DNA from 2 places in the Streptomyces sp. NPDC001904 genome. Region 1 is predicted to be linked to the other one. Evidence: riboswitches for the same ligand, from Rfam matches in the RefSeq annotation. Region 1 holds a riboswitch; the other holds the start of a gene.
The links. A riboswitch is a leader RNA that binds a small molecule or an ion and turns the genes downstream of it on or off. The one in region 1 is predicted to bind glycine.
Positions count from the first base shown of each region.

Region 1 (3,399 bases):
GGCGGCGCAGGTAGCGCAGCATCGCGGTCTCGGAGCGGTACTGGTGGAAGACGGGGTGGGTCAGATACGCGTCGCCGCGCAGCCGCGCGTCCGGCAGCGCGTCCTCGGTCGCGGCGTCCAGCGCCTGGAGGTCGGCGCCCTCGACGCCGAAGGCCTCCCAGACGATGCCCAGCTGGGCCCGGGTGGTGGTCTCGTCGCAGGCGACCGAGACCTGGTCGGCGTCGACGAGCCGCAGGTTCACCCCGTTCTCCCGCGCGGCGCTCACCACGGCGGCGGCCCTGCCCGGCACCCGCACGGTGACGGTGTCGAAGTACGCCTGGTGCACGACCTCGACGCCGCCCGCTGCCAGACCTGCGGCCAGCAGGGTGGCGTAGCGGTGGGTGCGCCGTGCGATGGCCTTCAGCCCGTCGGGCCCGTGGTAGACGGCGTACATGCCGGCCATGACGGCGAGGAGCACCTGCGCGGTGCAGATGTTGCTGGTCGCCTTCTCCCGGCGGATGTGCTGCTCACGCGTCTGGAGGGCGAGGCGGTACGCCTTGTTGCCGTCGGCGTCGACGGAGACTCCGACGAGGCGTCCGGGGAGGGACCGCGCGAACTTCTCCTGTACGGCCATGTATCCGGCGTGCGGTCCGCCGAAGCCCATCGGCACACCGAATCGCTGCGTCGTGCCGATGGCGATGTCCGCGCCCAGCTCGCCGGGCGAGGTCAGCAGCGTCAGCGCGAGGAGGTCGGCGGCGACGGTGACGACGGCGCCCAGCTCGTGCGCCTGGTCGATGACGGGCTTGATGTCCCGCACGGCGCCGGAGGCACCCGGGTACTGCACGAGCACGCCCACGACACCGCGCTCGGCGATCTCGGCGGGGATGCCGTCGCTCAGGTCGGCGACGACGATCTCGACGCCGGTCGGCTCGGCCCGCGTCTCGATCACGGCGACGGTCTGCGGCAGCGCGTCGGCGTCGACGACGTACACGCCGTTCTTGACCTTGCCGATGCGCCGCGACAGCGCCATGGCCTCGGCGGCGGCCGTGCCCTCGTCGAGCAGCGAGGCGCCGGAGGTCGGCAGCCCGGTCAGCTCGGCGACCATGGTCTGGAAGTTGAGGAGCGCCTCCAGGCGGCCCTGGGAGATCTCCGGCTGGTACGGCGTGTAGGCCGTGTACCAGGACGGGTTCTCCATGACGTTGCGCAGGATGACGGGCGGGGTGAAGGTCCCGTAGTACCCGAGCCCGATCATCGATCCGAGGACCTGGTTGCGATCGGCGAGGGAGCGCAGTTCGGCGAGCACCTCGGCCTCGGTGCGGGCCGCGGGCAGATCCAGCGCCTCGGCGCTCTTGATCACGTCCGGCACCGCGGCCGCCGTCAGTTCGTCGAGCGAGCCGTAGCCGACCTGCGCGAGCATCTTGGCCTGGGCTGCGTCGTCGGGACCGATGTGGCGCTGTTCGAAGGGAATTCCCTGCTCCAGCTGCGCGAGCGGAATGCGGTTGGCGGTCATGGCGGAGGCCTCCTGGTCAGTACGACCTGCGAGGGGCACCACGGCGCTGGTGCCCGGACGGCCTCCCCCTCTGTCATCTCAACCTGAGAGCTTCACCGGCCGCCCCGCACGATCGCGAGGACACACCGGCTTTCACCGTCGGTGAGGGCGAGGAACGTGCACCCCGCCCTGCTTTCCAGAGTGACCTCGTCCGTGCGGTACGGGGGCCTGAGAGATTCCGGGGAGGATTTGCTCCTTCGGCGCCCCCCGACGACGGTCGGAGGACTCTCCCGCACGGGGTCAGCAGCCGCTTGCCAGCCTACCAGCGGCGACTTGAGCACCAGCTTCGAGTGGCCGCCTTCTCGAATGTGCTCTTTCGTAGTGCTTACAGACGAGTTGCGACCAGCTGGAGGGCCCGTGCAGACCGACATCGATCCGCGCAACCTGATCGGCCGCAAGGCGCTCGACCGCAACGGAACGAAGATCGGCACCATCGACGAGGTCTACCTCGACGACGCCACGGGCGTTCCGGAGTGGGCGGCCATACGGACCGGCCTGTTCAGCCGGGACGCCTTCGTCCCCCTGGAGCCGAGCGAACTGGTGGACGGCACCCTGCGCGTCCCCTTCGAACGCTCCCTGATCAAGGACGCCCCCGACTTCGGCGTGGGCCGCCACCTCTCCCCCGAGCAGGAACTCCAGCTCTACCACCACTACGGCCTCGACATCTCTGCCCCCTCCGAACCGGACCTGACCTTCGGCCACATCGCGGGCACCCCGGACCCCGAAGCCCCGTAAGGGGCGCTGGGAACTGCGCGACCGGCCACGACGCACGCGCACCCGCCCGCACACCTCACCCGGCAGACGCCGACCGCACACCACTGTCGACGAGCGGCAACGGATCAGCGGCCTCCAGCGACGGATCATCGACGGAAAACGTCCGCACCCGCCCCGGCTCGACCGAGTAGGGCGTCTCGAACCGCACGGTGACCCGCCCGAGCCCACTGCCCTGCACCCACCCGGGCCCGAACTCGGCATGGCGCACGTCGTGCCCCGCCATCCACCGCCGCGCGGCCGGCTCCTCGACGACGTCCTCGGCCGTAGCTTCGGCAGCCGCCTCCTCCTCGACGGCCCCCGCAGTCGCCGCCTCCTCCGAGGCGGCCGCAGCGGCCTGCGCGAACAGGTCCTCCTGCGTGAAATCGGCGAGCCCAGTGACCCCGACTCCGAGCAGCCGCACGCCCCCGGTGGTGTCCACACCCTCGAGCAGCCGTGCGGCGGCCTCCCGGACCACCCCGGGGTCGTCGGTCGGCCCGCGCAGCGTCTCGGACCGCGTCAGGGTCGAGAAGTCGTATCTGCGCACCTTCAGCACCACGGTCCGCCCGGACCTCCCGGCGGCCCGCAGCCGCTCCACACACCGGTCGGCGAGCCGCTGCACCTCCATGCGGACCCGCACCCGGTCATGGATGTCGACGTCGTACGTGTCCTCGACGGAGACGGACTTGGAGTCCCGCTCGGCGACGACCGGCCGCTCGTCCCGCGCGAGCGCCATCGCGTACAGATGGCTTCCGTGGGCCTTCCCCAGCATCCGTACGAGCTCGTCCTCGCCCGCCTCGGCGATCTCCTCGACGGTGTGGATGCCGGCCCGGCGCAGATGGTCCCCGGTGGCAGGACCGACGCCCGGCAGGATCCGCACGGACTTCGGGCCCAGCAGCTGCCGCTCGGTGCCCGGCGGTATCAGCAGCAGCCCGTCCGGCTTGGCCTCCTCGGAGGCGATCTTGGCGAGCATCTTGGAGACGGCGAGCCCCACGGATCCGCTCAGCCCGGTCACCCGCCTGATGTCACCGCGCAACTTCAGCCCCACGGCTTCCGCGGAACGCGCGTCCCAGGCCCTCTCACCGGCCTCCAGATCGACGAACGCCTCGTCGAGGCTCAGG
Region 1 covers NZ_JBEOYI010000041.1:9,172-12,570, reverse strand. Annotated here, with positions in the region: gene gcvP (aminomethyl-transferring glycine dehydrogenase) at 1-1,489, opposite strand, end outside; glycine riboswitch at 1,675-1,771, opposite strand; gene ABT127_RS36715 (PRC-barrel domain-containing protein) at 1,886-2,263, shown strand; gene ABT127_RS36710 (DNA polymerase IV) at 2,319-3,399, opposite strand, start outside.

Region 2 (3,399 bases), on a different contig from region 1:
CAGACCGCGGGCGAACTCCACCGCCGGGGCCACCGTGCAGTCCATCCGGCCGCCGGTGACCCGCATGAACTCGTGCTCGGAGCTGAAGACGGGGACGTAGGCCTGGCCCTCCAGCTCCAGGGTGGGCAGGTCGAGGTCGCGGCTGGCCGGGCCGCCGCCCTTGGGCAGCGGGATCCACAGGTGGCTGCGGCCCAGCACCTCGACGATGCGGCCGCCGCCCTCGGGACGGCCGAGCGCCGCGGAGAGGACCTCCTCCAGCTCGTTCGCCGGCCAGGTGTGCTGCGGCTGCGGGTGGGCGTGCGCACCACCCTCACCCTGCGCGTAGTGCTCGTGCCCCTGTTCCGGGATGCCCGGCGTCTCCATAGCTGCCTTCAACCTCTGCTCCGGCCCTGCCATACGGTCCGCGCCGACGATAACCCGTTCGGCGGTACCGCCGGAGGGACTCCCCCACGCGCTCAGCGCTCCAGGAACGTGATTCCGCCGAGTGCGTCCGACGCCGCGCGGTCCAGGAGCACCGCCGACTCGATGCCGGCCGGGAGGTCCCCGGACTCCGTCGACGTGACGAGCGCGGTGACCGCCCTGCGGTGCCGGGCGAAGGCATAGCGCGAGACGCCGCGGCCGCGGTCGCGCTGGCCCTCGAGCGCCAGGTCCGGCGGCACGTCGAGCAGGATCAGGTGGACGGCCGCGCCGCGCCGCCCCGCCGACCGCGTCACCCAGCGGCGCACCCAGGCCTGGGTGCCGCAGTCGTGCACCACGAGGCTGGCGCCGGAGCGCATGGCGCGGCGCAGGCCCGCGTAGTGCGCGACGCGGACCAGCGGCCGGTAGAGCGCGTACGGCACCCAGCGCGGCATCCGGGCCGCCCAGCGGTCCCGGGTGTCCTGGGAGTCGATCCGCACCACCGTGACCACGCGCCGCATCAGCGTGGACTTCCCGCTGCCCGGCAGCCCCGACAGCACGACCAGGTCACCCGCCGCGAACCCGATCCGGCGCGGGGTGCGGCCGCCGCGCCCGCGCAGGTCCCGCACCGAGCGCTGGCGGGGGATGCGCACCCCCGCCACCGCCCCCGCCGTGGTCGCGTACGCCCCCGCCAACTCCTTGTGCACCGTGATCGTCCTCCCCGTTCCGGTCACGCCACTTCTCCCCACCAAGTGTAAAGAGTAGGTAATGCCCTCCGATCTGTTTTCCCGTTCCCCGGGCATGCAATGATGTGCGCGCCAACTGCATACAGGCCGCTTGAATCCGCGCGGGAGAGTTCCAGGCACGTGAGGGCCTGGGCGCCGAAGGAGCAAGTCCCTCCCTTGAATCTCTCAGGCCCCGAACCGCGCGGGCGAGGCACATCTGAAAAGCGGGCCGACCGTCTCGTACGGCGGCCCCACCCAAGGTGCAAGCCCCTCGGGGCGAACCTCTCAGGTTCCGATGACAGATGGGGAGGACACTTCGCCCTCGCCGTCATGCCCTGGAGCACCAGCAATGACCCCTACGCCTTCCCGCCTGACCGCACTCGATGCCCTGCACCGTGCGCTCGGCGCCACGATGACCGATTTCGCCGGCTGGGACATGCCGCTGCGCTACGGCAGCGAGCGTGACGAGCACACCGCCGTGCGCACGAAGGCCGGCCTCTTCGACCTCTCCCACATGGGCGAGATCACCGTCACCGGCCCCGGGGCCGTGGACCTGCTCAACCACGCGCTCGTCGGCAACATCGGCTCCGTCGGCGTCGGCCGCGCCCGCTACACGATGATCTGCCGCGCGGACGGCGGCATCCTCGACGACCTGATCGTCTACCGGCTCGGCGAGACCGAGGCCCCCGAATATCTGGTGGTCGCCAACGCGGGCAACGCCCAGGTCGTCCTTGACGCGCTGACCGAGCGCGCCGCGGGCTTCGACGCCGAGGTCCGCGACGACCGGGACGCGTACGCGCTGATCGCCGTGCAGGGCCCGCACTCCCCCGCCATCGTGAAGTCCGTCACGGACGCCGACCTGGACGGCCTGAAGTACTACGCGGGACTGCCCGGCACCGTCGCGGGCGTCGAGGCGCTCATCGCCCGCACCGGCTACACCGGCGAGGACGGCTTCGAGCTGTTCGTCGCCCCGGCCGACGCCGAGAAGCTGTGGCAGGCGCTGACCGAGGCCGGCGCCGAGTACGGCCTGGTCCCCTGCGGCCTGTCCTGCCGGGACACGCTGCGCCTGGAGGCGGGCATGCCGCTGTACGGGCACGAGCTGACCACGGAGCTGACCCCGTTCGACGCCGGGCTCGGCCGCGTCGTGAAGTTCGAGAAGACGTCCCACGGGGAGGACTTCGTCGGTCACGACGCGCTCAGGGCAGCCGCCGAGCGCGCCGAGACCGCCCCGCCCCGCAAGCTGGTCGGCCTGATCGCCGAGGGCCGCCGCGTCCCGCGCGCCGGGATGTCCGTGGTCGCCGACGGCGAGGTGATCGGCGAGATCACCTCCGGCGCCCCGTCGCCGACGCTCGGCAAGCCGATCGCCATCGCCTACGTCGACGCGTCCCACGCCGCGCCGGGCACGTCCGGCGTCGGCGTCGACATCCGCGGCACGCACGAGCCCTACGAGGTCGTGGCGCTGCCGTTCTACAAGCGCCAGAAGTGACCCTCACCAGCCCCGCCGTCACCGGCACCCTCCCCCGTACAGGAGAATTCGCCTCATGAGCAACCCCCAGCAGCTGCGCTACAGCAAGGAACACGAGTGGCTGTCGGCCACCGAGGACGGCGTCGCCACGGTCGGCATCACGGAGCACGCGGCCAACGCGCTCGGTGACATCGTGTTCGTCCAGCTCCCCGAGGTCGGCGACACCGCCACCGCGGGCGAGACCTGCGGCGAACTGGAGTCGACCAAGTCCGTTTCCGACCTGTACTCCCCGGTGACGGGCGAGGTGACCGAGATCAACCAGGACGTCGTGGACGACCCGGCGCTCGTGAACTCGGCCCCCTTCGAGGGCGGCTGGCTGTTCAAGGTCCGCCTCTCCGAGGAGCCGGCCGACCTGCTCACCGCCGACGAGTACACCGAGTTCTCCGGGAGCTGACCCCCCTCATGACTGAGAAGAAGTCCGTACTGAACGAATCCCTGCACGAGCTCGACCCCGAGGTCGCGGTCGCGGTCGACGCCGAGCTGAAGCGCCAGCAGTCGACGCTCGAGATGATCGCGTCGGAGAACTTCGCCCCGGTCGCCGTCATGGAGGCCCAGGGCTCGGTCCTCACCAACAAGTACGCCGAGGGCTACCCCGGCCGCCGCTACTACGGCGGCTGCGAGCACGTCGACGTCACCGAGCAGATCGCGATCGACCGGGTCAAGGCGCTCTTCGGCGCCGAGTACGCCAACGTGCAGCCGCACTCGGGCGCCTCCGCCAACCAGGCCGCCCTGTTCGCCATCGCCCAGCCCGGC
Region 2 covers NZ_JBEOYI010000040.1:17,984-21,382, reverse strand. Annotated here, with positions in the region: gene ABT127_RS36535 (enhanced serine sensitivity protein SseB) at 1-363, opposite strand, end outside; gene ABT127_RS36530 (AAA family ATPase) at 456-1,103, opposite strand; glycine riboswitch at 1,235-1,332, shown strand; glycine riboswitch at 1,333-1,433, shown strand; gene gcvT (glycine cleavage system aminomethyltransferase GcvT) at 1,471-2,607, shown strand; gene gcvH (glycine cleavage system protein GcvH) at 2,663-3,040, shown strand; gene glyA (serine hydroxymethyltransferase) at 3,049-3,399, shown strand, end outside.
Region 2: it holds a riboswitch for glycine, as region 1 does, so the genes downstream of both, gcvT (glycine cleavage system aminomethyltransferase GcvT) here and gcvP (aminomethyl-transferring glycine dehydrogenase) in region 1, are expected to answer to the same signal.